Spartinivicinus poritis: one gene and its partner. The protein of the gene in region 1 interacts with the protein of each later gene in a pairwise test. Links are inferred from orthologs where the notes say so. Each region holds a gene or a part of one and is shown in the gene's direction. Other genes may lie near its edges.

Region 1 (15,119 bases):
GCACTAAATAACGCACAAATGGCAACTTATATATCAGCACGGGAAATTACCAATTTGTTACAACACTACCGGGCTCGAAAAATCTGTGCCTGATTTAGCTATAGCGCTTAGTTAATTTTTCAAGATATTAGCCTTCCCCATCCAATGACATAGCTTTAGGATAATATTGCTATAAGTTGCATGAGGAAGGTTGTTGCTCCTTTTGTTTTATAACACATATCAGGTTAATCTATTCCAGATTTTGGCCGACTATTCATCCTCCCAGTAATCTTCGCCAATTAAATGATTTAAGCGTTTATTCTCAAAATAATCCTCAATGGCGCGCCTTGCCTCTAGAGAGCGTTGAGAAGACTTTTCTCGGCTGCTATTACTGGTTGTTGACCTTTCAGTAGAAGAGATGAAAAAGGGCTGGTTAGTTTGGTTGGGTACTTGTATTTGCATAGTGCCGCATCCCTTTCTGGTGTTAGTAATTGGTTAAGATGCAATAGCTTTATGACAATATTATTAAGTTTTTATATTTGTATTGTTAGTGTGATTTAAATATCCAACGGTGTAATTTAAACTCCAACTGCCTTCAAATTTATGTGCAACAGCTGACAAAGTGCTTAAACTTAAAAGCAACTTGCTGCCTACCCAGAAAAGAACTGTTATTCACAAAATGTAAGTTGTTATCCAGCGACTTTTCCTAAGGCCAATGTAACAGCAGAGCAGCCCGCCGTTAACAACTTTTTAATAACATTTTCAAATTACCAACCCAGTTAAAATGAAAATATTTTACTAGTTATTATTTATTGTGTGCTACGGGTGGGTTGTATATACAAGTTTATGGAGAGGATATACGCAGTGTGCGTAAGTTGTTCTTAACTGTTTTTAAATGAGCGGCTAATTCTGGCCCACGAGACATTGCGACGCCCATTGCCAAGATATCAATTACTACCAAGTGAGCAATTCTTGAGGTTAAGGGAGTGTAAACATCCGTATCTTCTATTGCTTCTATGTGTAATGCAAAGTCACAAAGTGATGCTAGTGGGCTTTCTTTGGGGCATATGGCAATGACTTTAGCCTGTTGTTTGTTAACTAGCTGGATTGTATGTATTAACTCTCGAGTGCGGCCAGTTTGGGAAATAGCAATGACGCAGTCTTCAGGCGTTAATGTAGCAGCAGACATCGACTGCATGTGGGGGTCTGAGTAAGCTGCGGTTGATAGCTGTAAGCGAAAAAATTTATGTTGAGCATCAATGGCTACAGCGCCTGAAGCGCCAAACCCATAGAACTCTACCCGTTTGGCCACAGATAAAGCATTGATTGCTTGCTCTAGAACTAAATTATCTAAACTATCACGAACACTTGATAGAGTGCTGATGGTAGAGTCGATTATTTTTGACTTGTAGTCGGCAGGGGAGTCATCTGGGCTAATGGCAAACTGTCCAAAGCTACTACCAGAGGCTAAACACTGTGCAAGTTGTAACTTGAAGTCCTGAAAACCACTACAGCCCACTGCACGACAAAACCGGAGTACCGTTGGTTCGCTTATCTCAGCTTCTGTTGCCAGGTCGGCAATACTGATATGCATTACACGGGCAGGGCTATTAAGTACAAAGTCTGCCACTTTCTGTTCAGATCGACGAAGTTGACTGTAGCACTGCTGGATTTGTTGTAACAGCTGAATAGAAACCATGTGAGGTGAATCTTTGCTGGGCCTATTTGTAGTTATACTACAAAAAATGCATACAAACTATATGGAAATAAGGCTAAGCCAGTCTAACCTGGATATTTTATGGCTATCCAGGGACCTTGTGACTTGTTGAAATGTCTGGTTTAGCATTGCAAGCTAAGGTTGCTCGCCGCTAAACTAGGGCCAAACTCTGACCTAATTAAGCAAGCTTATGCTTAATTTCTGCTCTAACTACTGCCTGACTATAAATCACTATGGATGTATCCCAAACTTTAGACTCATTAAATACTGCTCAGCGTGAAGTAGTTGCTTCACCCATTGGAAATTGTCTGGTGTTGGCTGGTGCAGGTAGTGGTAAAACACGGGTATTAGTGCACCGTATTGCTTGGTTAATTCAAACGGAAGGTATTTCGCCACATGCCATTATGGCCGTGACCTTTACCAATAAAGCGGCAGCAGAAATGCGTAATCGAATTGAATCTTTATTGGGGGTGAGTACCCGCGGAATGTGGGTGGGCACTTTTCATGGGTTAGCTCACCGTTTATTGAGGCTACACTGGCGAGACGCCGGGCTGCCAGAGAACTTCCAAATATTAGATGCTGATGACCAACTGCGTTTAATTAAACGTCTTATGAAGGGCTTAAACTTAGATGAAGCCAAGTGGCCGCCCAAACAAGCTCAGTGGTACATTAATAACCAAAAAGATGAAGGGCGCCGGCCACAAAATATAGAACCTTATGGTGACCCGTTTGAAGTGACAATGCTAAAGGTGTATCAAGCCTATGAAGAAGCTTGTCGCCTATCTGGGATGGTGGATTTTGCCGAGCTGCTACTGCGTGCCCATGAGATATGGCTGCATAAACCAGAAATCTTAAAACACTATCAACAGCGATTCCGCTATTTATTGGTAGATGAGTTTCAAGACACTAATACCATTCAATACGCCTGGTTAAGGGTATTGTCTGGGAATCAAATACCCGTGATGGTGGTGGGTGATGATGATCAGTCTATATACGGCTGGCGTGGTGCAAAAATAGAGAATATCCGACAGTTTGGTAAAGACTTTTCTGATAGCCAGACTATTCGTTTGGAACAAAACTATCGATCAACCAAAACTATCTTGCAGGCAGCCAATGCTTTAATTGCCCATAACCCCAGCCGATTGGGTAAAGAATTATGGACAGAAGGTGCTAAAGGCAATGAAATACAGCTGTATGCTGGGTTCAATGAAGTTGATGAGGCACGCTTTATTGCTCAACGTATTTCCAATTATTTAGAGAACCATAAGGGTAAATATAGTGATATTGCCGTATTGTATCGCTCAAATGCTCAGTCGCGTATTTTAGAAGAAGCCTTATTAAGAGACAGTATTCCCTATCGTATATATGGTGGCTTACGATTTTTTGAACGCGCAGAAATAAAAAATGCTTTGGCTTATTTAAGGCTGTTGGTTAATCGTAATGATGATGGTGCTTTTGAGCGGGTGGTGAACTTACCAACACGTGGTATTGGTAACAAAACCCTGGAGTTTGTGCGTAGTACTGCAAAAGCCAATGACGCTAGTTTATGGCAGGCAGCTGAACAAGTGATTAACCAACGGCTGATATCAGCACGAGCAGCGAATGCATTGTCTGGATTTTTACAGCTCATTAATAATATTGATTCAGCCACTGATGAAATGGATTTGGCAGAGTTAGCTGATCAAGTAATCACTATGAGCGGGTTGATTGAATACCACCAAAAAGAAAAAGGAGAAAAAGGTCGTGCTCGGGTAGAAAACTTAGAAGAACTGGTATCGGCTTGTAAAACCTTTGACCCAGATGACTTTTTTATTGAAGGAGCAGAGCAGCAACCCAGCCCATTAGCTGCTTTTTTAGATCATGCAGCATTAGAAGCAGGTGACACCCAGGCAGATCAATTTGAAGACTGTGTGCAGCTAATGACGTTGCACTCTGCCAAGGGGCTTGAGTTTCCGTTGGTATTTTTAACGGGAATGGAACAAGGTTTATTTCCTCATAAGATATCGCTGGAAGATCCTGATGGCTTAGAGGAAGAACGACGCTTATGCTATGTAGGCATTACCCGTGCAATGGAGCAGTTGTACCTAACTTATGCTGAATCTAGGCGATTGCATGGTCAGGAAAATATAAATAGACCGTCGCGTTTTATAAAAGAAATCCCTGCTGAGTTAGTGAATGAAATACGAATAAATGCGTCTATTACCAGGCCAACTTATACTCGTGTAGCACCTCGTACAGTACAGGTAATAGCGAATAAAAGCCCAATACCTGAAACAGACTTGCAGGTTGGTCAGCGAGTGTTGCATAGTATCTTTGGCGAAGGCACTATTGTAAATTATGAAGGGCAGGGCGCTCAGGCTAGAGTCCAGGTGAATTTTGCCAATGAAGGCGCTAAGTGGCTGGTAGTCGCTTATGCTAAGCTAGAAGTTATTGAATAATTGATAAAAATAACTGCTAACAAAATAAACAACATAAAATAGAACAACAAAGGCGCAGCACTTACTGTTAATGCCCTGTAGGTAAAAAGCTCTAAAACTAAACAGCTGAAGAGTTGTTAAACTTTAAAGCTAAAAGGCAAAAGATAGTGAGCGAGTGCCTTATAACCTTTGACGGTTCAAAAAATATTACCAATGTGGATGAGGCATAGGGCAGGCTAACACCTATATGTAGGTTGGTACTAACAACCGATAAAAAAGTATTCACGCAAGGTATATTTAGAGAAAAATAACACATATTGTTTATGTTGAAGGTTTCACGAATAGATAGGGAGTCATTCATATGAAACGACGCGACTTTGTAACTGCATTAGGTATCGGGGCTGGTGCTGCTGCACTATCTGCCTGTGGCAAAAAAGAGCCTGAAGATTGTACCCAACAAGGCACAGGCGAACAGACAGCTAGCAAAGAAGTTATCCACTGGAAAATGGTAACCACTTGGCCAAAAAACTTTCCTGGACTAGGTACAGCCCCAGAGCGCTTTGCTAAAAATGTCGCGAAAATGAGTAATGGCCGGCTGCAAATAAAAGTACATGGTGCTGGAGAACTGGTTCCTGCCTTGGAAGCATTTAGTGCGGTATCTGCTGGCACTGCACAAATAGGTCATGGCGCTGCTTATTACTGGAAAGGCAAAGAGCCTGCAGCACAGTTTTTTGCTGCTGTCCCTTTTGGTTTAAATGCCCAGGAAATGAATAGTTGGATTCACTATGGGGGTGGCCAACAACTATGGGATGAAGCCTATGAGCAATTTAATCTGAAGCCTTTTGCTGGTGGTAATACCGGAGTACAAATGGCAGGTTGGTTCCGTAAAAAGATTAACTCTTTGGAAGATTTAAAAGGGTTAAAAATGCGTATCCCAGGCTTAGGTGGAGAAGTACTGAAAAAGCTGGGCGGTGTTCCAGTAAATATTCCGGGAGGGGAATTATTTACGGCACTACAAACAGGTACTATTGATGCTACGGAGTGGGTAGGTCCATACAATGATTTGGCATTTGGGCTCTATAAAGCAGCAAAATATTATTATTACCCTGGTTGGCACGAGCCAGGTACGACCCTTGAAGTTATTGTGAATAAAAAAGCACTTCAAGAGCTGCCTGAAGACTTACAAGCTATCGTTGAGCAAGCAATTAGAGCATCTAACCAGGATATGCTGGATGAGTATACGGCACGTAATAACCAGGCACTTAATACTTTAGTGAATGAACATAAAGTTGAGCTGTTGAAGTTACCAGAAGATGTACTGAAACAGTTACATGCAGTATCGAATGAAGTCGTTCAGGAAGTGGCCAATACCAATGAGATGACTAAGAAAGTATATGAATCTTTCACTAAATTTGCTGAACAATCTCGGGCTTATCATATGATTTCCGAACAGGCCTTCTACGAAACCCGCACGCTATAAATATTTTCCTATTCAACTGTCTTCTGTATTAAAACCTGTGGCGGAAGCTACAGGTTTGCCTTTTATAGTGAACTCCTGGTATACATTCCTGTAAAAGAGCAAAGAGGCATCCCTTTTGACTGATCAACATGACACAAACCTGGAAGACCTTCAGCGTTACCACCAGTTATTAGAAGAAACGTTGGCTTCCAGTTCTCAACAGGAGTTGATTCAACTCATTCATTTACTTGGGTCAACTATTGGCCATGTTCGCCATTATCAAACCCAGGAGCAAAAAGAAGCGGAAGCTAGGCAGCGAATATTGTTAACTCAGCAGGTACAGCAACAAAACTCGGAAGGGTTTGCTACTATGCAAGCAGTTACTTTGGCGGGTATTAAAGAAGTGTTGTCTGCGCTTCAAGTGTTAAAGCAGCAATCGTAAACAGAATGTAAAAATGAGTTGTGATAAGTAATATGTCGAAGATTAATATTCAAAGAGATCACGGTACTTCAAAAGACAAGGCGAAAGATGCCGTGCAAAAAATTGCTGAAGAGTTACAGCAAAGCATGGGTGCCACTTATGAATGGCAACAGGATACTCTGTTATTCAAGCAAACAGGTGCTAAAGGCAAAATTGTAGTCGATGACCAAAAAGTCGATATTAGTGTTGAATTAGGCTTGTTGATGAAGCCATTAAAAGGCACCATTGAGCAACAGATTAGTCAACGATTGGATAAATTAATCGGTTAGGTCGGTATTTACACCCTCACCCCAGCCCTCTCCCGGAGGGAGAGGGTGTTAGGTAGCATAAAATTGTTATATGAAAACACGAGAAAGGATTCTCTCAACGAGCCTGCAATTATTTAATGATTTTGGTGAGCCCAATATCACCACCATAGACATTTCCAATGAAATGGAAATTAGCCCAGGCAACCTTTACTATCACTTTCAGGGTAAGGATGCCATTATTCTTGAGCTTTACCTGCGTTTTGAGCATGATTTAATTGAGTTATTAGAATCTCCTTCACGAAATAAACTGGCAGTAGATGACTACTGGTTATACTTACATATTATTTTTGAGACTATCCAAAATTATCGTTTCCTTTATCGGGATTTGTCCAACTTACTGGCTAAGTATAAAAAAATTCAAGCTCGCTTTAATCGACTGATAAGTCGTAAAAAGCAAATGTTTATTGAAATATGCCAAAGTCTAAAAAGATCAGATTTATTAATGGCAACAGAGGAGGAAATAGAAGCTCTGGCGGATAATGCAGTGGTAATTGCTACCTTTTGGTTAAATTATCAGGTTATGCGTCATAAAAATGCATACGACAGTAGCTATATCAGTCAAGGTATCTACCAAGTGATGACATTAATTGCTCCTTATCTGGTTGCTGAACAAAAAGTGCATGTACAGACTATCAGTCGAATGTATAAAGAGAAGGGAAATTTTTTACAGGATTAAAAATAATCTATAAAACGTTGTCATTAAATAGACATCTTGTTGCAGTATCTTATTTATAGCCGCTATTAAAAATAAAAAAGGCAGGGGATAACCCCTGCAAAATGATGTGCGTTTACCAGGATAGGTGTGTAACTAGGCTGAAACAGCCTTCTTAGTGGTACTGCTACTGCGGCTAGCACTGGTAGCCGGCTTTTTGTCGGATGCCAGTGCTTTTACTGCATCACTAAGCTCTTCAATCTGATGAGATAATTCCTTCAACTCGTCTTTGGTGGTTGTTGGAAAAATCTCTCTCAGTTGATTAATTCTGTTTTCCAGCTTATCAGTCGTTTTAGACTTGAGTTTTTCTTTCATCTCGTCCATACGATGTTGGGTACGCGCTTGTACCTCTTCGCCATCTTTTACAAGTGTTTCAAAAAATCTAATTCCTTCCTGCCCAAGCTTTTCATACTGAGCATAAGCTCCCAAGCCCGCGAGCCAGATTTTATGAGCAGATTCTCGGATGTTAGATAATAAGCTTTTTTCCTTCTCTTCAGATTTATCAGCCGTTTTTACATCTGACATATTGCTATTCCTCTTAGTATGGCATTACAGGAAGCGAGCGAGACAACTCACCCTTTGGAACATACCTGTTCCCTACACGCCCGTTAACATGATTCAAGCCTAGCAGTGAAAATTAGAATGAACATACTAACTTTGCTGTTTAAAATGACCTTGAGGTGGAGTTTATTTTTAAGTAAAAAATATTCTAATTAATGCAGGCTTATATAACCCACTTTCAATATTTTTATTGCGAAAAGCAATTTTTGCTGAAGCATTTTGTTATTAACCAGATAATTTGAGGAACAACAACTTGCTTTAGTACAAACTTAAATCTCTTAGCAAATTATTCATTATAGATGAATAAACTGGTAAGAATTGAGATGTAACCAAGGTTGGTGTGTATTTACAGTATATAAGGAATTTTGCGTCAATGAGTGAAGCCATAATAAAAGATATTAATGAGCGCATTGCCAAGCTCAGTGAAACAATCAAGAAGCTGGATAATAGTGATCAAGCTGTTGCAGAGCAGCTACGCCATATCTTATCACAGGGCTTAGACGTTACTAATCGAGAAAAAGGAGAGAAATCGGGAGCAGAGGCATCATCGGTAGCGAATCCTGCGATGGGTTTTAATCGAAAAGATTTATGGTCTACAGCGGGAACCATCGTTAAGCATGCGGTAGTGAACCCTGCAGCAAGTTTGAAACAGGCTGTTGGTTTTAGTAAAGACATATCTCAAGTGGTATTAGGAAAGTATGAAGAGCCTAATACAAAAGGTGATCGCCGTTTTAAAGATCCTACATGGAAAGAAAACCCGATTTATCGGCGTTACTTGCAGGCATATTACATATGGCGACAACGCTTGCAAGATTGGGTTGATGAAACGGATATGAGTAAGGAAGATAGCCGGAGGGCAAAGTTTATTATTTCCTTGCTTACAGATGCATTGTCACCTTCTAATACACTACTTAATCCTGAAGTGATTAAACGATTATTTGAAACAGGCGGCACTAGTTTAGAAAAAGGCTTAGTGCACTTGCTGGAAGATATTAAAACTAATGGAGGAATGCCCTCACAAGTTAAACAAGGCGTATTTAAAGTCGGTGATAACTTGGGCTTATCAGAGGGCTCGGTAGTTTTTCGTAATGAAATATTAGAGCTGATTCAATACAAACCAGCGACAGCAAAAGTATTTGCTATGCCTGTGTTAGTTATTCCGCCACAAATAAATAAGTTTTATGCATTTGATATGACGCCAGATAAAAGCTTTGTTCATTTCTGCGTCAAATCTGGAATGCAGACCTTTATTATCAGTTGGCGCAACCCTATGCCAGAACATCGGCACTGGGGGCTAGAGCAGTATATTCTGGCAACTAATGAAGCTGTAAGTGCTGTGCAAGAGATAACAGCAAGTGAAAGAATTAATTTAGTTGGTGCTTGCTCTGGTGGTATTACTTCAGCGACGTTAGCGGGCTATTTGGCTGCTCAAGGTAGTGATACAATAAATACCATTACCCAGTTAGTTAGTGTGTTAGATACCAATATCGATTCAGACGTTGCATTATTTGCTACTGATAAGACGCTGGAAATCGCTAGAAAAACCTCAGAAAAGCAAGGAGTCTTAGAAGGCAAAGATATGGCAAAAGCATTTGCCTGGTTAAGGCCCAATGACTTAATTTGGAATTATTGGGTTAATAATTATTTACTAGGTAAGGAGCCGCCTGCTTTTGATGTACTGTATTGGAACAACGATACTACCCGCTTACCAGCAAAATTACACAGTGACTTTATTGATTTATATAAACAAAATCCTCTGACTTTACCTGGTGTATTAAAAATTGGCGGGCATGCTATTAATTTAAAACAAGTGATATGCGACAGTTATGCTGTAGCTGGTATAAATGATCATATAACGCTTTGGGATGCGTGTTATCGTTCAAGTCAGTTAATGGGAGGTAAATGCGAGTTTATTTTAAGTAACAGTGGTCATATTCAAAGTATTTTGAATCCACCAGGTAATCCAAAGGCTAATTTTTACACCAATAATGAAGTGTCAACTGATCCTTTGTTATGGAAGCAAGGTGCTGTAGCCAATAAAGGTAGTTGGTGGAGTCACTGGCAAAAATGGCTATGCAGTCGCTCTGGCGAGCAAAAGCCAGCTGCAAAAGAGCTTGGTAGTAAGCAGCATCCACCAATGGAGGCTGCACCAGGGCTTTATGTCCATGACTAAGTAGGGGTAATCGTTGGAAACTACATTCTCAACCAATATCCGCGAACCCATGCGGGTTCGCTTTAAAACCCTGGATATTGATGGGCAGATCTTACGGGTTGCTATTCGTCCTGGTAGCTCGGATATTTTACCATTATTAGTATTTAATGGTATTGGAGCAAATCTGGAGCTAATCAAACCCTTTGCAGATGAGTTGGAAGGGGTTGAAGTTATTGCGTTTGATGCACCAGGCACTGGTGGCTCTTCTACACCTAAATTGCCTTATCGATTTCCAGGGTTAGTAAGGTTGGTCAGTAAAATGCTGGATGAATTAAATTACGGCCAGGTGAATATATTAGGAGTATCCTGGGGAGGAGCACTTGCTCAGCAATTTGCTTATGATCATCCTTATCGTTGTAATCGATTAGTGTTAGCCGCTACATCGATGGGAAGTGTAGCCATTCCAGCGAAATTAACAGTATTACTTAAAATGGCCAGTCCCCGCCGTTATGTGCAATCTAGTTATATGGAGAAAATAGCTGCTAGCATTTATGGTGGGGCATTTCGTCGCAACTCACGTTTAATAAAAAACCATTCTTTAAAGATACGTTCGCCCAGTGGTATAGGCTATTATTATCAGATTCTAGCTGGTGCAGGCTGGACCAGTTTTCATTGGTTACATCAAATTAAGCAGCCTACTTTAATTCTTGCTGGAGATGATGATCCAATTATTCCATTAGCTAATGCAAAATTAATGGCACGTTTAATTCCAAACTCGGAGCTTAGGGTAATAAGATGTGGTCATTTATTTTTATTAACAAGAACAAAGGAAATCGCACCAATAGTAATTGATTTTTTGAATGATAATAAGAATCGCCTGACTAACCCAGAGAGAGCTAAAGTAGCAACTATCATCACTGCACCTGAAATGTCTACAGAACCTGATAACATAACTGAGTTGAAAGAGCAGTCAGTTAAAGATTCTAAGCAGATAGAGGTGGTCAGGAAAAGTAAAGTCAGTAGTGCAAGTACTGACAATTCAATAAAAGAGCAAATGACGAAAACACTAAAAGCAGATCCAGGAGGTACAACAGCTGAAAATAAGCCTCCTGACTAGCTTAACAGAATAGAGTTTTATAGATAAATAAGCCTGAATACAACTTCTGCAACACATGCGGGTTTATCTTGGCCTTCTATTTCTACAGTAATTTTTTGCTTTAATTGAATAGTTTTAGGGTCTTTCAAATCAGCCGAAATCAACTGTCGGCTGGCTCTGACCTTTGAATCAACTAATACTGGTGCTGTGAAACGGACTTTATCCAGACCATAATTAACCATTAACGCAAGGTTATTAAATGCTTCAGGTATCTTGCTTTTTACAGTTTGAGATAAGTGAGTGACTAATGACAAAGTAAGGAAGCCATGGGCAATGGTTTTTTTAAAAGGAGAGTGTTTTGCGGACTTTTCAGGATCTACATGAATAAACTGGTTGTCTAAAGTGGCATCAGCAAACTTATTAATACGCTCTTGGTTGATTAATAGCCAATCACCAACACCATCTTCTATTCCTTCATTTGCTTTAAATATTTCTAATGCGAGTTCGGCATTGCTAGCCATAAAAGTGAGTCCTTAGTTTTGGATAAAACACATGTTAATATAAAAACTGTTGGCTATACTGCTGGTAACTTTCATTGTTTTGTTTTACAGATTTTTACTATACTGCTTTAGCTTTTAGATTGCTAAGTACAACAGGTTATTTCGTGGGAAATATATCTTACATATACAGCAACTAAAAGTCATTTGTTACATATATAATATTACAGTTTATTTTAATCTTTTGTTGAGGTAGGCATGGAGGCCAGCCGTGCTAACAACCAGAATTGATCAATATCAAGCGGCCATTAAAAAGTCTTATGACTATTTAACTAACCGGCTTTCTCCTGAAATGATTCATGCGGGAGAAGTAGACTTATCATCAATTTATAAATACCCCACGTTACTCCTATTAGCAGGGAAACAGCCACAATGCGAGCATTTTATTGAAGCAATTAAGCAATATTATTTTAAAGAAGATGGAGACTTTCTTACTTACCCAGAGTTGAAGTCTGTAAATACAATCTTAGATAGCTATCAGCCTTATATGAATGGCTGGTTAGCTATTGCTGCACATAAACTAGAGCGATTTGATATAAGTATTCATGCATATGAGTTTCTGCATAACTTCTTAAACCCTAAACTAGGGGGCTACAGTAATGGCTGCAAAAAAACTAAAGGAAGCTTACAAGTAGACCTATTTACTACAGCTCACTTAGGCCGTGTTAGTTTATGTATTGGTGGTATTGATATGGCTGTTAAAGCTGCGGACTGCATTGTTCATGGCTTAAAGATGCAACCATATTCTGACCGACTGCTGTTTAAAATGGATACTGATGGTCACTTAGTTAACAGCTTTAATGAAGATGAAGCATCTTTTTACTGTGTTAATAAAGCAGAAAAAAAGCAACTTTATTTTTTATTAGGCTATCCGGCTGCTTTTTTACTGGATATTTATCAGGCAACAGCCGAAGAGCATTATCTTGATTATGCACTTGATTTATTAGGCTTCGCCTGTGGCTGTCATGGTATTCAAGAAAGTTTATTTAGCCATAAAGTGGCTTGGGCTGCAGCAAAAGCTACCCGTTTGACAGGTGATCTTGTGTATTCTGAGTTTGCACTGTCTATTTTAGATTACATTATTGAAAACCAAAGTAACACGGGCTGTTGGCATGAAACGGAAGCAGACTACTTTATGCTGGATCAAACCACTGAAATAGCAATTTGGATAAGTTCGGTTATAACAGAGCTAGCATTATTTGACACATATAATTCAGCTAAATGAAATTATAGGGACTAACAGTTTTTAGTATGCTGTTCATGTTGTGTCTAATAAATATACAAATTCTGGTGAAAACTACTCCACATAAACTGATTAGCTGGTAGAGGTAGAGAGTTGATAATGTGGTGGTTGGCTATGGCTAAATCTTTGCTTATATAAAATACTGCATCAGTAGTAGTGTAAGGAGTTGCTGAGTGAAAAGTGATGATTTTTGCCTTTGCATAGAGGAGTGTTGTAGTAACGAAACTGATAAAACGTTGCAATATATTGTACAATACGAGCCTCTGTTGAAAGAAAACTATCCATTATATGCTTTAAACGAACAGGTTGATTATTTCAGCTGGGCTTGCTTTACAGTTAGATCGGCTATTCGTTTATTGACTTTCTATAACCTTCCTGCAGAACATTTTGAGGAGGTGCTATTGTTAAGCTTGAAGTCAATAGATAAGTCTTCGTTGAGGCTGTTTAATCAAGCAGAAATGATAGTTTAAAGATAATACCCAGTAGTTTACTGACCACTGGGTATTCATCACTGCTATTTAATAATTTTTATATAGGCTTACCATTTTTATCCAGCTTGGTTACTTTTCCTAGCTTGAGTTTGTTAATGGTTGGCTCTATTTTCTTTAGATCACCAATAACCACCCAAGTTAATTTATTTGGCTTAAGCAGTTCTTGAGAAACTTGTTGTACATCTTTTAGTGAGATATCGCTTACAAGCTTATCAAAGTTATACAACTGCTCAAGTGGACGGTTTACTGCTAGTAGTCCAGTAATTGCTGATAGTAACGCACCATTGGTCTCATAAGCGCCTGCTTTGCTTCGCAACCAGTTATCTTTGACTTTTTTTAGCTCTTCAGCTGAAGCTGGCTTTTTAGAAATATACTGCTGTACTTCCTTTTGTAGCTCTTTCAGTGCAGGAGAGGTTTTATCGGTTTGTACAGAGGCGTACATGATGAACGGTCGTTGTCCAACAGCGCTATTTAGCTTGCTATAAGCACCATAAGACCAATGTTTATCTTCACGCAAATTCATATTCAGTCGAGCACTAAACTGACCGCCTAAAATTGTATTTGCAATATTTAGGGTTAATGAGCGTTCATCTTGAGAAGATGGCAATAGTTGCCCGGCAATAATGGTTGATTGAATTGCATCAGGTTTATCGACCAAGTAAATTTGGGTATCTTGGCTATTAGCGGCTTCAACCAGGTTTTTAGCTGGAGTTGGTGTTTTAGGTGCTTGCCATTTACCTAGTTGTTTCTCTAATAATGGTTTCAGCTCTTCCATATCAATATCGCCAACAACGACAAGTTGGGCATTATCTGGACGAATCCACTGCTTATGGAATTTGGCTAAATCACCTGTATTCAGTTGAGTAATGGACTCTTCAGTACCAGAACCTGTCCATGGTGTACTATAGGCATGATCTACACCATACAATAGTTGTGGCAATACACGTAGAGCGGTACTGAAAGGCCTAGCTTTTTCTTGAGCAATACTATCTAGCCAGTTTGAACGAAGTCGGTCAAAGTCAGTAGCTCGAAACGCAGGGTTTTGAATAACATCGGCAGCCAAAGCAATACTTTTTTCGATGTTGTCTTTGAGTGCACTTAAAGAAATCGAAGAACTATCAACCGATGAGCCAACATTAATACCTGCACCTAATTTACTTAAGGCTTTATCAAGAGCAATGCTATCTTTACTTTTAGTGCCTTCTTTCATCATTGCCAAGGTAAAATTAGCAGTGCCTGGTGAGTGTTGTGCATCTGCTGCATAACCTGCATCAAATACCCACTCCATTTCTACTGTGGAAGTACCTGGTCGGCTTGCCAAGAGAACTTTCAAACCATTGCTTAAAGTAATTTGGTTTACTTCTGGCAGCTTGAACGGTTTAACTTCCCCTACTCCAGGTACTGTACTACGGTCTACGGTTGACTTGATTTTGCTTAATTTGGGTGTTGGCTCTACTTCAACAATGACATTACCTTTAGTAAGCCACTGCTTCATTACCCTGCGAATATCTTTTGGTGATGTATTTTTTTGATATTCATAGGATTTTAAATAAAAGCCAGGGTCGTTGGCGTAAAACTCACCTGCAGCCAGAATATCTGATTTACCACCAAAGCCTCCTACTCGCTCTAACTGTCGAATAAAGCTAGCAGCTTGCTGTGTTTTGACCAGGGCTAGCTCGTCTAAGGTAGGCCCATCATTTTGTAAATGTGATAAATCTTCTTTAATTGCATTTTCTAATTTAGCTAGTGAAACACCTGGCTTAGCATCAGCCATGATAAATAGTTGACCTGCTAACTGTCTGCTATGGTTAAATACACTAACTGACGATGCTATTTTATCATCGTGAACTAATCGCTTATAAAGGCGTGATTGTTTTCCAGAAGCAAGTAGGTCGGCAACTAAAGACATTTGTTCTGCTTGCTTGGTCCCTGTTGCAGGGGTATTC
Region 2 (15,087 bases), on another replicon or contig:
CGGGATGATAAAAACTGGTTAAAACACTCTATGTATTTCCCATTAGAGAAACGGATTGGTAAGCGAGACGTTAATTTCTCGCCGAAGACAGTTGATGCGTTTCCACCAAAAGCACGTAAATACTAAGGGGGAGATCATGTTAGTCAGTATCTATCGTTATAATCCTGAAACCGATAAAACCCCTTACATGCAGGATGTGACCATTGATCTTCCTGAAGGTAAGGATTTAATGGTGCTGGATGTATTGGGTTTGTTGAAAGAAAAGGACCCATCGTTAGCTTACCGTCGTTCCTGCCGTGAAGGCGTATGTGGCTCTGATGGCATGAATATGAATGGCACTAATGGGTTGGCGTGTATTACCCCTGTATCAGAGGCCACTAAAGGTAGCAATAAACTGATTTTGCGGCCATTACCTGGGTTACCGGTGGTACGTGACCTGGTAGTGGATATGAGTCAATTCTATAAGCAGTATGAGAAAATTAAACCTTATCTGCTGAATGATGAACCAGCACCAGCAATTGAACGGTTGCAAATGCCTGAAGACAGAGAAAAATTAGACGGCTTGTATGAGTGTATTTTATGTGCCTGCTGTTCTACTTCCTGCCCTTCATTTTGGTGGAACCCTGATAAGTTTGTTGGTCCTGCTGGTTTATTGCAAGCTTATCGTTTTCTTGCAGATAGTCGTGATACGCACACTGAAGAGCGGCTTGCAGAATTAGACGACCCTTTTAGTGTATTCCGTTGCCGGGGTATAATGAATTGTGTCAATGTTTGCCCTAAGGGGCTTAACCCAACTCGCGCCATTGGCCACATTAGGCAAATGCTGTTAAAGAGTGGGACTTAGTAATAGTAATTTCAGGTGTTTCAGTTCATACTGTGCACCTGTTTTTGTAGGGCATTTAAACAGGTAGGTCAAGTTATTTACAGTAGGATATTTTTTCTGCCTGTGAATATCTGACAAAATAATCAAAAGGGAGGGTGCAGGCCCTTTTAATTATTTTGGTTAGATGTACTTATACTAAATGCTTTTGGTAATAGGTATAAAACCCAAAGCGTCAGTTGGTTGAGTATTTCCGACAGGTGCCCTACATGCAAGGTTAACTGTATTGCAGTGCATAATGCACTTATAAATGTACTTGTAAGAATGTGCTTATATAGAGTGCGTTTATAAGAGCGTCTTTTTAAAGATAGGCTTTTAAAAAGGTGCTTTGAATTTTATGTATTGTCATGCAACTGAATAGCCGGAGCTGGTAGATTGTGTTTAATTTTCGTTTAAATACAACTGCCGTAATGCCCCGGTTTTTGTGTGAGTGTTAGAACCGAAATATAACGAGTCTGTTTGTCGGCCTATCTGGTAAAGCAGCTTAAGCTTATTTGGTCAACAAGTAATAAGCTGTTTAGCCCTAGATAAAAGCAGTTTTGCTTGATCGGGGGTGAAAACCTGACAAAACTTGCCGGATAGCTGTCTTACTCATGGGGTAATAAGAATGCAAGAAGGTGTCATGCACCAGATGTGGCGGACGGCGCATATATCTGGTGGCAATGCAGCTTATGTAGAAGAGTTATACGAGCAATTTTTGCGTGATCCAAATGCCATCCCAGAAGAGTGGCGTGATTATTTTGAAAAATTGCCACAAATTGAAGGCGTCAGTGCTCAAGATGTTTCGCATGCAACAATTCGAGAACACTTCCAGCTACTAGCCAAACAACGATCTACCTCCCATGTAATGGCACCGGTTTCCGTTACTTCTGAACATGAGAAAAAACAAGTTCAGGTAATGGAGTTGATTGAGTCATTCCGTCAACGGGGTCACCAGAATTCCAAGCTTGACCCCCTAAATCTTCAGCAGCGTCAGCAAGTCCCAGATTTAACTTTGGAACATCATGGGCTTAATCAAGCTGATTTAGACACCGTATTTCAAACAGTTTCCCTCTCTTTCGGTAAAGACGAAGCCACTCTTAAAGAGATCTGGCAAGGTTTAAAAAACACTTACTGCTCTACCATTGGTGCTGAGTTTATGCACATAGTGGATTCAGAAGAGCGTCGCTGGTTTGAGCAGCGCTTAGAGTCCAATCGAGCCCATCCAACGATTAGCAAAGAATCCAAACTGCATTTATTAGAGCGACTATCAGCTGCAGAAGGCTTAGAAAAATATTTAGGCACTAAATACCCAGGGACTAAACGCTTTGGTCTGGAAGGGGGCGAAAGCTTAGTGCCAATGGTTGATGAACTCATTCAACGGGCCGGCTCCTATGGTGCCAAAGAAATGGTTATTGGCATGGCCCATCGGGGTCGCTTGAATTTATTAGTGAATATCCTGGGTAAAAACCCCGCTGATTTATTTGATGAGTTTGAAGGGAAAAAACTCCAGGATGAAGGCTCAGGTGATGTGAAATACCATCAAGGCTTTTCATCTAATGTGATGACGCCTGGTGGTGAAATTCACTTGGCGATGGCATTTAACCCATCTCACCTGGAAATTGTTTCACCTGTCGTTGAAGGTTCGGTAAGGGCGCGTCAAGATCGTCGTAATGATGTTAATCGTGATTTAGTGGTACCTATTAATCTTCATGGTGATGCAGCATTTGCTGGTCAGGGTGTGGTAATGGAAACCCTGCAAATGTCGCAAACCCGGGCTTATAAGACAGGCGGTACCATCCATATTATTGTTAACAACCAGGTTGGTTTTACCACCAGTCGTCAGGATGATGCCCGCTCAACAGAATATTGCACTGATGTCGCTAAAATCGTTGAGGCGCCAATTCTGCATGTGAACGGCGATGATCCAGAAGCCGTATTATTTGTCACTCGTCTGGCTTTAGACTACCGGATGCAGTTTAAAAAAGATGTGGTCATTGACCTGGTTTGTTATCGCCGTCGTGGCCACAATGAGGCGGATGAGCCTTCTGGTACACAGCCGTTGATGTACCAAGTTATTAAAAGTCAACCAACCACGCGTACTTTGTATGCAGAGCGCCTGATTAAAGAAGGGACGTTGACTGCCGAAGAGGACAAGCAGATATTCGAAGGCTATCGCACCGCATTGGATAATGGCCAGCATGTTGTGAAAAGCCTGGTAAAAGAGCCTAACAAAGAGCTGTTTGTTGATTGGGCACCCTATATCGGTCATGAGTGGACTGCAAAACATGACACTCGGGTTGATGTTAATGTACTGCAAGAGTTGGCTAATAAATTACACGATATTCCTGACGGGGTTGTTGTTCAGCGCCAGGTAGGGAAAATCATTGAAGACCGCCGCAAAATGGCAGCGGGTGCTTTACCCATCAACTGGGGTTTTGCGGAAACTATGGCTTATGCCACGCTATTGCATCAGGACAATCCCATTCGGATTACGGGTCAGGATGTAGGTCGTGGTACTTTCTCTCACCGTCATGCGGTATTGCATAATCAAAAAGACGGTGAAGCTTATATTCCACTAAAAAATCTTGCCGAAGATCAGCCAGCCTTTGATATTTATGATTCATTCTTATCAGAAGAAGCGGTGCTGGCATTTGAGTATGGCTATGCAACCACTACCCCAAATGCACTAGTCATTTGGGAAGCACAATTTGGTGATTTTGCTAATGGTGCTCAGGTGGTTATTGATCAATTTATTACCAGTGGTGAGCACAAATGGGGACGATTGTGTGGGTTAACCATGCTCTTGCCCCATGGTTATGAAGGACAGGGTCCTGAGCACTCATCAGCTCGGTTAGAACGTTATTTGCAGTTATGTGCGGAACATAATGTACAGGTTTGTGTACCCACAACCCCTGCACAAGTGTTCCATATGCTTAGACGACAAGTGTTGCGTCCGCTGCGTAAACCGCTGATTGCTTTAACACCCAAAAGTTTGCTTCGCCATAAACTTGCTGTTTCAACCTTAGAAGAACTGGCAGAAGGTAGCTTCCATACGGTATTACCAGAAGTGGATGATATTGAGCCAGCTAACGTTAAGCGTTTAATTATGTGTAGTGGTAAGGTTTATTACGACTTACTGCAAAAGCGTCGTGCAGAAAATCTTAACGATGCAGCAATTATACGTATTGAACAACTTTACCCATTCCCCCACGAAGATTTGGAAGCTGTGTTTGCACAGTACCCAAATTTAGAGCGTGTGGTGTGGTGTCAGGAAGAGCCTATGAACCAGGGGGCTTGGTACTCTAGCCAGCATCATATGCGCCGGGTGATAGCAGAACATCCTAACAAGCAGCTGTATTTAGAATATGCAGGTCGGGAAGCCTCTGCAGCCCCTGCCTGTGGCTATATGTCAGTGCATGTGGAAGAGCAGCAAAAGCTGGTAGATGACGCTTTCACTATTTAATGATTGAAGGGCGTGTAACAGCGCCTTATTTAAAGATTGGGTAACAAGCAGTAAACATTAAAGGTTTTTAAGGAAACAACATGGCCACTGAAATAAAAGCACCTACTTTCCCTGAATCGGTTGCTGACGGCACCGTCGCCACTTGGCACAAAAAAGTGGGAGAAGCCTGCAGCCGCGACGAATTATTAGTAGATATTGAAACTGATAAAGTGGTTTTAGAAGTCGTTGCACCTGCTGATGGTGTGTTAAAAGAAATTGTCGCTGCTGAAGGCGATGTGGTTGAAAGTGAAGCGATTATTGGCGTATTTGAAGAAGGCGCTGCCGCATCTGCAGCGCCAGCCGCAGAAACTGCACCGGCTGCAGAAGCAGCAGTACCAGCCGCTAGTCAGGTAGCCGAAGGTGACGCTATTTTAAGCCCAGCTGCTCGTCGAATTGCTGATGAACATGGCCTTGACCCCAGTGCAATTAAAGGCACAGGTAAAGGTGGTCGAGTCACTAAAGAAGATGCGTTAGCGCATGCTAAGCAAGCAGGGCAGTCAGCGCCAGCCGCTGCGCCTCAACCAGCCGCGGCACAAGCACCGGTTGCTAGTGGTGGCCCTCGTGAAGAAAAACGCGTACCCATGAGCCGTTTACGTGCGCGTGTAGCAGAGCGTTTAGTCCAAGCCCAGCAAACTGCAGCGATGTTAACAACGTTTAACGAAGTTAACATGAAGCCTATTATGGACTTGCGCAACAAGTACAAAGATGTGTTTGAAAAGTCGCATAATGGCACTCGCTTAGGTTTTATGTCATTTTTCGTCAAGGCTGCCGTGGAAGCGCTGAAGCGTTATCCAGCCGTAAATGCCTCTATTGACGGTAATGATATTGTTTACCACGGCTATCAAGATGTCGGTGTCGCTGTTTCGTCTGATCGTGGTCTGGTCGTGCCTGTCTTACGTAATGCTGAAAATATGGGGCTGGCTGAAGTTGAAGCGAAAATTCGTGAGTATGGCTTAAAAGCGCGCGATGGCAAGCTATCGATTGATGAAATGACTGGTGGTACTTTCACTATTTCTAACGGCGGTGTATTTGGTTCACTTATTTCTACCCCTATTTTGAACCCACCACAAACTGCTATTTTAGGCATGCACAAAATTCAAGAGCGGCCAATGGCAGTGAATGGCAAAGTAGAAATACTACCGATGATGTACTTAGCCCTGTCTTATGACCATCGTTTACTTGATGGTAAAGAAGCAGTGACTTTCTTAGTCGCTATCAAGGAAATGCTGGAAGATCCTGCTCGTATTTTACTGGAAATCTAAGCACCTAATTTATTCTCAGAATAATGAGGTTGCTGCATCGCTCTTTTAACTAATTAAATGCAGCAACCTCCAGGTTTATTTGCCAAGCGCAAAATTGATTTAGGACATTGAACATGGCTCAAAAATTTGATGTTGTGGTAGTTGGTGCAGGCCCTGCTGGTTATGTTGCTGCTATTCGTGCTGCACAATTGGGTTTAAAAACGGCTTGTATTGAAAAGTGGATTGGTAAAGACGGTAAAGTGGCTTTAGGCGGCACTTGCCTTAATGTCGGCTGTATTCCTTCAAAAGCCTTATTAGATAGTTCCCATAAATACGAAGAAGCAAAAGACCATTTTAAAGTGCATGGCATCAGTGTAGGCAACGTTGATATTGATGTCCCTGCCATGATTAAGCGTAAAGACCAGATTGTTAAAAATTTAACGGGTGGTGTCGCAGGTTTATTTAAAGCTAATGGCGTCACGGCTTACGAAGGTGCTGGTAAAGTACTGGCAGGTAAGCAAGTGGAAGTGACTAAGCATGACGGCAGTGTTGAGCTATTGAATGCTGAAAATATTATTATTGCTACCGGTTCTAGTCCAATTGAAATTCCACCAACGCCATTAACGGAAGGGTTAATTGTTGACTCAACAGGTGCCCTAGAATTCCAAGAAGTGCCTAAACGTTTAGGTGTCATTGGTGCAGGTGTAATTGGTTTAGAGTTAGGTAGTGTTTGGGGCCGATTGGGTGCTGAAGTGATCGTACTTGAAGCGATGGATACCTTCTTGGCTGCAGCTGACCAGCAAATTGCCAAAGAAGCGGCCAAGATTTTCAAAAAGCAAAAGCTAGACATTCGCTTAAACTGCCGAGTAACAGGCTCTGAAGTTCGTGGTAAAGAAGTCGCGGTTAAATACACTGATGAGAAAGGCGAAGAGTGCGAAGAAATTTTCGATAAAGTCATCGTTGCCGTAGGCCGTCGTCCTTACACTGAAAATCTGTTAGCAGATGACTCTGGTGTTAAGATGGACGAGCGCGGCTTTATTTTTGTTGACGACCAGTGTCGTACAGAAGTGCCTGGTGTTTATGCAGTGGGTGACGTAGTGCGTGGTCCAATGTTAGCCCATAAAGGCTCAGAAGAGGGCATTATGGTAGCTGAATTAATTGCTGGCCAGGCTGCTCAAATGAACTACGATTTAATTCCTTCTGTTATTTATACTCACCCAGAAGTGGCTTGGGTCGGTAAAACTGAAGAAGAAGTGAAAGCGTCTGGCGAACCCTACAAAGTGGGTACTTTCCCATTTGCTGCCAGTGGTCGTGCGATGGCTGCTAACGATACAGCAGGTACCGTGAAAGTGATTGCCCACGAAAAAACTGATCGTATCTTAGGCGTTCACGTTGTTGGACCAAGCGCAGCTGAGCTGGTGCAACAGGGTGCTATTGCTATGGAGTTCGGCTCTAGTGCAGAGGACTTGGGCTTAACTGTATTCTCACATCCAACCTTATCTGAAGCATTGCATGAAGCTGCATTAGCGGTTGATGGCCATGCTATTCACATCGCCAATAAAAAGCGTCGTAAGTAATTAGGTTTGGTAGCTCGGTTTTCATAAAGCCAAGCTGCCTTTTTGCTATAGCAATGCGAATTTAGGCTACTCTAAATGTCGATTGCTATAGTTTTTAATGGGGTTAACAGAGCTTTAGCATTTACATTATGTAAATGACATAGAGTACTGTTGATTGAGTTAAGTGCAACTCGAATTACAGCACAACAAACGGTAGAAGAAGCATGAATCTTCATGAGTATCAGGCGAAGCAATTATTTGCTGAGTATGGCCTGCCTGTCTCCAAAGGCTATGCGGTAGATACCCCCGAAGCAGCTGCTGAAGCCGCTGATAAAATCGGTGGTGACAAGTGGGTGGTGAAAGCGCAAGTTCACGCAGGTGGACGCGGTAAAGCCGGCGGCGTTAAGCTGGTTAGCTCTAAAGACGAAGTAAAAGCCTTTGCAGCTAATTGGTTAGGTAAGAACTTAGTCACTTACCAAACAGACGAAAAAGGCCAGCCAGTCAGTAAAATTTTGGTTGAGTCTTGCACTGATATTGATCAGGAACTGTATTTAGGCGCAGTAGTTGACCGCTCAACTCGCCGTATTGTTTTCATGGCTTCCACTGAAGGTGGCGTAGAGATTGAGAAAGTTGCTGAAGAAACCCCAGAAAAAATTCTGAAGGCAATTATTGACCCATTAGTGGGTGCGCAGCCTTATCAAGCCCGTGAAATTGCTTTCCAATTGGGTTTAAATCCAGCCCAAATTAAGCAGTTCACCAAAATCTTTTTAGGCTTGGCGAAACTATTCCAAGACTACGATTTAGCGCTGCTTGAAATTAACCCGCTGGTTATTACCTCTGAAGGTAACCTGCACTGCTTAGATGGCAAAATTAATATCGATGGTAATGCTATGTACCGTCAGCCTAAGCTAAAAGAAATGCACGACCCTTCACAGGAAGATGCCCGTGAAGCCCATGCCGCTTCTTGGGAGCTTAACTATGTTGCATTAGATGGCAACATTGGTTGTATGGTTAATGGTGCTGGTCTGGCGATGGGTACCATGGACATCGTTAAACTACACGGTGGAGCCCCAGCTAACTTCCTAGACGTGGGTGGTGGTGCTACTGAAGAGCGGGTTGCTGAAGCATTCAAAATTATCTTGTCTGACGATAATGTAAAAGCGGTTTTAGTGAATATTTTTGGCGGTATTGTACGTTGTGACCTGATCGCTGACGGTATTATTGGCGCAGTTAAAGATGTTGGTGTCAGCGTGCCAGTTGTCGTGCGCCTTGAAGGTAACAATGCTGAGTTAGGTGCTAAGCGCCTGGCTGAGAGTGGCCTGGATATTATTGCTGCTACCAGCCTGACCGATGCTGCTCAGCAAGTAGTTAAAGCCGCGGAGGGTAAATAATAATGAGTATCTTAATTAATAAAGGCACTAAAGTTATTTGCCAAGGTTTTACAGGTTCTCAGGGGACTTTCCACTCAGAACAAGCCATTGAATACGGCACTAACATGGTTGGTGGAGTGACTCCTGGTAAAGGTGGTCAAACTCACTTAGGCCTGCCTGTTTTCAATACCGTTAAAGAAGCCGTTGAGCAAACGGGAGCAGAAGCTTCTGTTATTTATGTACCAGCGCCTTTCTGTAAAGACTCTATTTTGGAAGCGGCTAATGCTGGGATCAAACTGATCGTTTGTATTACTGAAGGTATTCCAACGTTAGATATGTTGGATGCCAAAGTAAAATGCGACGAGTTAGGTGCACGCTTAATCGGCCCTAACTGCCCAGGTGTCATCACTCCGGGTGAATGTAAGATCGGTATTATGCCAGGTCATATTCATAAGCCAGGTAAAGTGGGTATTGTTTCTCGCTCTGGTACTTTGACTTATGAAGCGGTTAAACAAACTACTGATCATGGCTTTGGTCAATCTACTTGTGTCGGTATTGGTGGTGATCCAATCCCAGGCAGCAACTTTATCGACATTTTAGAAATGTTCGAAAAAGACCCACAAACTGAAGCGATTGTGATGATTGGTGAAATCGGTGGTACCGCTGAAGAAGAAGCGGCTGCCTACATTAAAGCCAATGTTACTAAGCCAGTGGTTTCTTACATTGCAGGTGTCACTGCACCTCCAGGAAAGCGGATGGGCCACGCTGGTGCGATCATTTCTGGTGGTAAAGGTACCGCTGACGAGAAGTTTGCTGCATTAGAAGATGCTGGCGTTAAAACCGTTCGCAGCTTGGCTGAGATTGGGGATGCATTAGCAGAACTCACTGGCTGGAAATAAATACGCTTCACGAATGCACTTTAGGGGGTGTTGTCTGCACAACTCACCCTAGTCACCTATGTATTATAGGCTCCTAGGGCTTCGTTGTTTGACGGCCTACCCTAAAGCACCTTCGTTTTGCGTATTGATTTAAGCACAATCATAAAAAAAGCAGTCTTTTTAGGCTGCTTTTTTTGTGGCTGTAATGAATAGATGTTATTTCTTTTAATGATATTATTTTTAGATAAATAAACTAATTAAAGCTAAAATTTGAAGTGAAATTCTGTAAATCTGTCGCTATACTGAGCAAATAGTCCTGCATACCCTTCGCCGGGTATGTATAAACTTTCTAAATAAAATCGCTGCAAGCCAATGGATGCCCCGCATCCGCTTTGTAGCAGTATGCAAATAATTTATACCTAAAAAGGGTATAACGAAGTAGTAACCATTATAACGATAGGGGGTCTGTTGCTATGTTAATTGGTGTACCTAAAGAGATTAAAAACCACGAATATCGGGTTGGTCTGACACCGGCAGCGGTTAAAGAATTAGTTAACCATAACCACCAAGTGTTTATTGAAACCACAGCTGGTGATGGCGTTGGTTTTTCTGATGCTGATTATCAAGCAGTAGGCGCTACTATCCTGGATACAGCAGAAGCTGTATTTGAAAAAGCAGAAATGATTGTGAAGGTGAAAGAACCTCAAGCAGTCGAAAGAAAGCGTTTGACTGAAAAACATACGTTATTTACTTACCTTCACTTGGCTCCTGATGTACCACAAACAGAAGACTTAATTGCTTCTGGCGCTACTTGCATTGCCTATGAAACCGTGACTGATGCGGCTGGACGTTTACCTCTGTTAGCACCAATGTCTGAGGTGGCTGGACGGATGTCTATTCAAGCGGGTGCTCACTGTTTAGAAAAGTACCGCGGTGGTCGTGGTGTTTTATTAGCTGGTGTACCGGGTGTAGAGCCTGCCAAGGTTGTTGTATTGGGTGGTGGTGTTGTTGGTAAGAATGCTACTGCTATGGCGGTTGGCTTGGGCGCTGATGTCGTAGTTCTGGATAAGTCAGTTGATGTATTACGTCAGTTGGATCTGGTGTATGGCAATCGAATTAAAACGGTTTATTCAACTGAGCAAGCGATTACTGATCATGTATTGAGTGCTGACCTGGTGATTGGTGGTATTTTGATTCCTGGTGCTGCAGCACCTAAGTTGATTACTCGCGAACACATTAAAGCCATGAAACCTGGTGCGGCGATTGTTGATGTTGCGATTGACCAAGGTGGCTGTGTGGAAACGTCCAAGCCAACGACCCATGCTGATCCAATTTATATTGTGGACGATATAGTCCATTACTGTGTGGCTAATATGCCAGGTGCAGTGGCTCGTACATCAACAATGGCTTTAAACAATGCCACCTTACCTTTCGTCATTGAACTGGCTAATAAAGGTGCCAAGCAAGCGATGGCAGAAAATCCTCACTTATTGAATGGCTTGAATGTTTGTCGTGGCAAGGTGACTTGTGAAAGCGTTTCAGTGGCCCAAGGGTTAGGCTATGTGCCTGCTTCTGAAATGCTGAGTGTTTTATAGATAGACTTTTCGATTTCCGGTTGTTTGTTACCCCGACTTGCCGCAACGTTTGTTGCGGCTTTTTTTTGCCTTTTATTTTTTTATTGTTGGTAGTTTGCCTGCAATAAGACTGCAATAGTTAATGGTTACTTTTCTTGTCGTTGGGATTTCTGCTTATTTACCCGAAAGTTGTTATTAGGTAGTTATAGAAACTGAAAGCTGTTATCGAGCGCAGCACTGGTTTTTTGTAGTAATACTGAGGTATGGCATGTTTGGGCAGTGGTTGGATGTGTTGGCAGTGGCTTGGTTTTTCTGTTGTTGGACTGGCTACAGTTGGTTTGCCTGGTATTATGGCAAGGTGACCCCTTGTTTAGCCTCGGTGTTGCATCTTTACCGGGAAGATTGGATGAGGCGAGTGCTGAGTAGAGAAAACCTCATAGCCGATACCAGTATTATTGCCAATTTAGAGCGTAATGTGTCTTTTTTTGCATCAACAGCCATTTTAATTGTGGCTGGCTTAGTCACTACCTTAGCTGCAACAGATGAGGCGATTGGCTTTTTAAGTAATATGCCGCTGGTGTCTTCTACTTCCCTGCAGTTATGGGAATACAAAATTCTGATTATGATCATTATTTTTGTCTACGCATTTTTCTCTTTTACCTGGAGTTTGCGGCAGTACAATTTCAGCTCAGTACTGATTGGCAGTGCCCCGCGGCAAGATGAAAATGATGTATCAGAGCAGGAGCGAGACAGCTTTGCGATTCGGTCAGCCAGAGTATTATCTATGGCTGGCAATCAGTTTAACTATGGGCTTCGCTCTTTCTACTTTGGCTTAGCCACCCTGGCTTGGTTTATAACACCCTGGTTGTATATGGTTGCAACCACCATTGTTGTGTTGGTGCTCTATCAACGAGAGTTTCACTCTTCCGTATTAAAAACCATGCTCTATACCGAGAAATAATGGCTGTTTCTAACTCTAGTCAGTAAAAAAACAACAGTTTATCGGCAAGTATTTGTTAATTGAGTGGGTGTTCGCTAATCTTTGCCCTTTTTTGAAATTGATTGGTAAAGTATGGCGTTTGCATTGCTGGCTCTGGGGCTTGCTTTATTTGTGAGTGGGGGAGGCTACTTTTTTTGGCTTGCCTATCAGCGGCACTCAATCTTAGGTGTTTTGTGTATTGTGCCGCCTGTTGCTGTTTGGCTTGGGCTTCGTCACTGGGAGCAGGCTCGGTTTGCTTGGTTGACTCAGTTAATTGGAGTGGTTAGTTGCTGTTGTGGGTTAACAGTCGTTAAACATGAGCATCCAGATATTTGGCAGCATTGGTCTGATCGCACTTATACGGTTGTATTTCAGACGGTGTTTCAGTTGAGGCAGCTGCCTGTCAAAGAGCAGTACCAAACGTTACTTGCTCAGTTTGAGAAAAATCCTACTGAGCAGCAATTAGCTGGTTTATTAGCAGGAGAGCCGTTTAATCCCAACCAGGTTATTTATACCAATGAGCAGCTGGTATTTAACCAGTTGGGGAAAGCTAACGACTTGCCTGAAATGTCGCTTAGTATTAATTTACCTAAGAAGCATTGGCTGTTGCTTCATCGTCAGGGGGAGCTGAACTTGGTCGACGCACCTTTTGCCGTAAGCTGGTACAGCAATACTAAAGATAATGCCGCTTGGGAAGAGCTGGTAGGTATTAAGCGGCTTAAACTGATACGCTTTAATAATCATCAATTGGCTTTTGACCTGCAACTTGATGATATCAGTCAGCTATTTGGCTATGCAGAATATCGCTAGCAAATCTCTTTTCCTTTTTTAGTTATTGAAAAATCCATAACTATCCCCATTTAGCCATTAACTAAGTCATTTACTAACAGCTGGTAGAGTCCTGTTAGTAATTATCTTTTGTATGGTAAAAATAGGTAATAGTCAGCATGACAGTGGAAACTAAAAAAGAAACGTTAGGCTTTCAAACTGAAGTAAAGCAGCTGCTTCACTTGATGATTCATTCGCTTTACTCCAATAAGGAAATTTTTCTTCGTGAGCTGATTTCTAATGCTTCCGATGCAGCTGATAAATTGCGCTTTGAGGCGTTATCCAATGCCGATCTGTATGAGGGTGACTCTGATCTGAAAGTGCGGGTGAGCTACGACAAAGAGGCTAAGACCGTTACCATTAGTGATAATGGTATTGGTATGACCCGCGAAGAGGTGATTGAAAACCTGGGAACAATCGCTAAGTCTGGTACCGCTCAGTTTCTTAAGTCATTAACGGGTGATCAGCAAAAAGATGCTCAGTTAATTGGTCAATTTGGGGTTGGTTTTTACTCTGCTTTTATTGTTGCGGATAAAGTGACTTTGGTGACCCGACGTGCTGGCGATCAAGCTGGGGTATGCTGGGAGTCGGCTGGGGAAGGTGAGTTCACTATTGAAGAAGTCGAAAAAGCGGCTCGTGGTACGGAAGTAACCTTGCATTTAAAGCCGGAAGAAACCGATTTTGCTGATGGCTATCGGTTACGCAGTGTGATTCGTAAATACTCTGACCATATTGCTATCCCTGTGGTGATGAAAGAAGAAGCAGCGCCAACAGGTGATGAAGAAAAAGATCAAGAAAAGGCTAAAGAAGAGCCAAAAGACGAAACGATCAATACCGCTAAGGCAATGTGGACTCGCCCTCGTACAGACATCTCGGATGAGGAGTACAAAGAGTTTTATAAGCATATCAGCCATGACTTTGGTGAGCCGTTAGCATGGAGTCACAATAAGGTTGAGGGTAAGCTAGACTACACTAGCCTTTTATATATTCCTACCAACCCGCCATTTGATATGTGGAACCGGGAAGCCCAGCATGGCCTGAAGCTTTATGTACAACGGGTTTATATCATGGATGAGGCGGAACAGTTCTTACCGCTGTATCTACGGTTTGTTAAAGGTGTGCTGGATACTAACGATCTACCATTGAACGTATCTCGTGAAATTCTACAAAAAGACAGCAAAATTGATTCTATCCGCAGCGCCTTGAGTAAGCGGGTACTGGATATGCTGGAAAAGCTGGCGAAAAAAGATGCAGAAAAATATGCTACTTTCTGGAAAGCTTTTGGCCAGGTATTAAAAGAAGGCCCGGCAGAAGATTTCACTAATCGTGAAAAAATTGCCAAGCTGTTGCGTTTTAGCACTACTCACACCAATAAAGCTGAGCAAGACCAGTCACTAGAAGACTACGTAAGCCGGATGAAAGAGGGGCAGGACAAGGTATACTTCATTACGGGTGAATCGTTTAATGCAGCTAGCAATAGTCCTCATTTAGAAGTCTTCCGTAAAAAAGGCTTGGAAGTCTTGATACTGCACGATCGTATTGATGAGTGGTTAATGCAGCAACTAGGTGAGTTTGATGGTAAGCAGCTAGTCGATGTGGCTAAAGGTGAGCTTGACTTAGGCAAGCTGGATACTGAAGAAGAGAAAAAAGTTCATGAAGAAGTTGCTAAGGAAAAAGCTGACCTAGTTGAAAAAGTAAAAGAAGCCTTGGGTGATAAAGTTGCTGAAGTGAGAATATCTCATCGTTTAACTGACTCGCCTGCTTGTTTGGTTGTTGGTCAGTACGATATGGGGGCGCAAATGCGTCGGGTATTGGAAGCGGCTGGCCAAGCAGTACCTGAAACCAAGCCTACCTTTGAAATCAACCCTGACCACCCACTGGTTGAAAAGTTACATAATGAAGCCGATGTGGATCGCTTTAATGATTTAACAGAGGTTCTGTTTGATCAAGCGAACTTAGCAGCAGGCGGTCATTTAGATGATCCCGCTCAGTATGTGCATAAGCTAAATAAACTGTTGTTGGAGCTATCTAATTAGTTAGCAGTAATTTAATAAAAAACGGCCCTTATGAGGGCCGTTTTTTTGTCAACGTGAAAAGATAATTGGCTAAAACCGTAGTAATAATAAAAAACAAACTATCCTATAAAATTGCAAGTTTAAATAACTGTTAAGTCCTATTAAGGGTAGCTATATGGAAGTAGATTTCTTAACTCAGGTGGTGTTACCGCTATCGCTCTTCTTGATCATGTTAGGGATGGGGCTATCTCTAACAGCGGCAGATTTTACCCATGTACTCAA

The links.
Region 2: the proteins of uvrD (region 1) and lpdA interact in binary tests that used the Escherichia coli proteins (3 or more experiments, as listed by UniProt). The link is inferred for Spartinivicinus poritis from one-to-one orthologs.

Annotation. Positions count from the first base shown.
Region 1 is NZ_JAPMOU010000053.1:12,625-27,743, forward strand. What follows is about bases 1,568-4,531. They hold uvrD (DNA helicase II), read left to right. Parts: upstream 1,568-1,929; coding sequence 1,930-4,134; downstream 4,135-4,531. Other genes in these bases: hexR (transcriptional regulator HexR), read right to left, coding at 1,568-1,678; ORQ98_RS24555 (TRAP transporter substrate-binding protein), read left to right, coding at 4,475-4,531. Outside these bases: ORQ98_RS24535 (DUF4123 domain-containing protein), read left to right, coding at 1-93; ORQ98_RS24540 (PA3496 family putative envelope integrity protein), read right to left, coding at 250-441; more of hexR, read right to left, coding at 824-1,567; more of ORQ98_RS24555, read left to right, coding at 4,532-5,593; ORQ98_RS24560 (hypothetical protein), read left to right, coding at 5,709-6,014; ORQ98_RS24565 (polyhydroxyalkanoic acid system family protein), read left to right, coding at 6,047-6,322; ORQ98_RS24570 (TetR/AcrR family transcriptional regulator), read left to right, coding at 6,393-7,037; ORQ98_RS24575 (phasin family protein), read right to left, coding at 7,170-7,598; ORQ98_RS24580 (alpha/beta fold hydrolase), read left to right, coding at 8,008-9,807; phaZ (poly(3-hydroxyalkanoate) depolymerase), read left to right, coding at 9,821-10,903; ORQ98_RS24590 (MaoC family dehydratase), read right to left, coding at 10,921-11,403; ORQ98_RS24595 (hypothetical protein), read left to right, coding at 11,651-12,664; ORQ98_RS24600 (hypothetical protein), read left to right, coding at 12,856-13,152; ORQ98_RS24605 (M16 family metallopeptidase), read right to left, coding at 13,211-15,119. UniProt on the Escherichia coli protein: A helicase with DNA-dependent ATPase activity. Unwinds DNA duplexes with 3'-5' polarity. Translocates on single-stranded DNA with 3'-5' polarity. Initiates unwinding more efficiently from a nicked substrate than double-stranded DNA.
Region 2 is NZ_JAPMOU010000003.1:277,162-292,248, reverse strand. What follows is about bases 5,029-7,960. They hold lpdA (dihydrolipoyl dehydrogenase), read left to right. Parts: upstream 5,029-5,739; coding sequence 5,740-7,182; downstream 7,183-7,960. Other genes in these bases: sucC (ADP-forming succinate--CoA ligase subunit beta), read left to right, coding at 7,386-7,960; odhB (2-oxoglutarate dehydrogenase complex dihydrolipoyllysine-residue succinyltransferase), read left to right, coding at 5,029-5,626. In the rest of the region: sdhA (succinate dehydrogenase flavoprotein subunit), read left to right, coding at 1-126; ORQ98_RS04305 (succinate dehydrogenase iron-sulfur subunit), read left to right, coding at 137-844; ORQ98_RS04300 (2-oxoglutarate dehydrogenase E1 component), read left to right, coding at 1,488-4,325; more of odhB, read left to right, coding at 4,406-5,028; more of sucC, read left to right, coding at 7,961-8,552; sucD (succinate--CoA ligase subunit alpha), read left to right, coding at 8,555-9,430; ald (alanine dehydrogenase), read left to right, coding at 9,883-11,004; ORQ98_RS04270 (DUF599 domain-containing protein), read left to right, coding at 11,252-11,944; ORQ98_RS04265 (hypothetical protein), read left to right, coding at 12,056-12,772; molecular chaperone HtpG, read left to right, coding at 12,910-14,826; ORQ98_RS04255 (bile acid:sodium symporter family protein), read left to right, coding at 14,981-15,087. UniProt on the Escherichia coli protein: Lipoamide dehydrogenase is a component of the glycine cleavage system as well as of the alpha-ketoacid dehydrogenase complexes.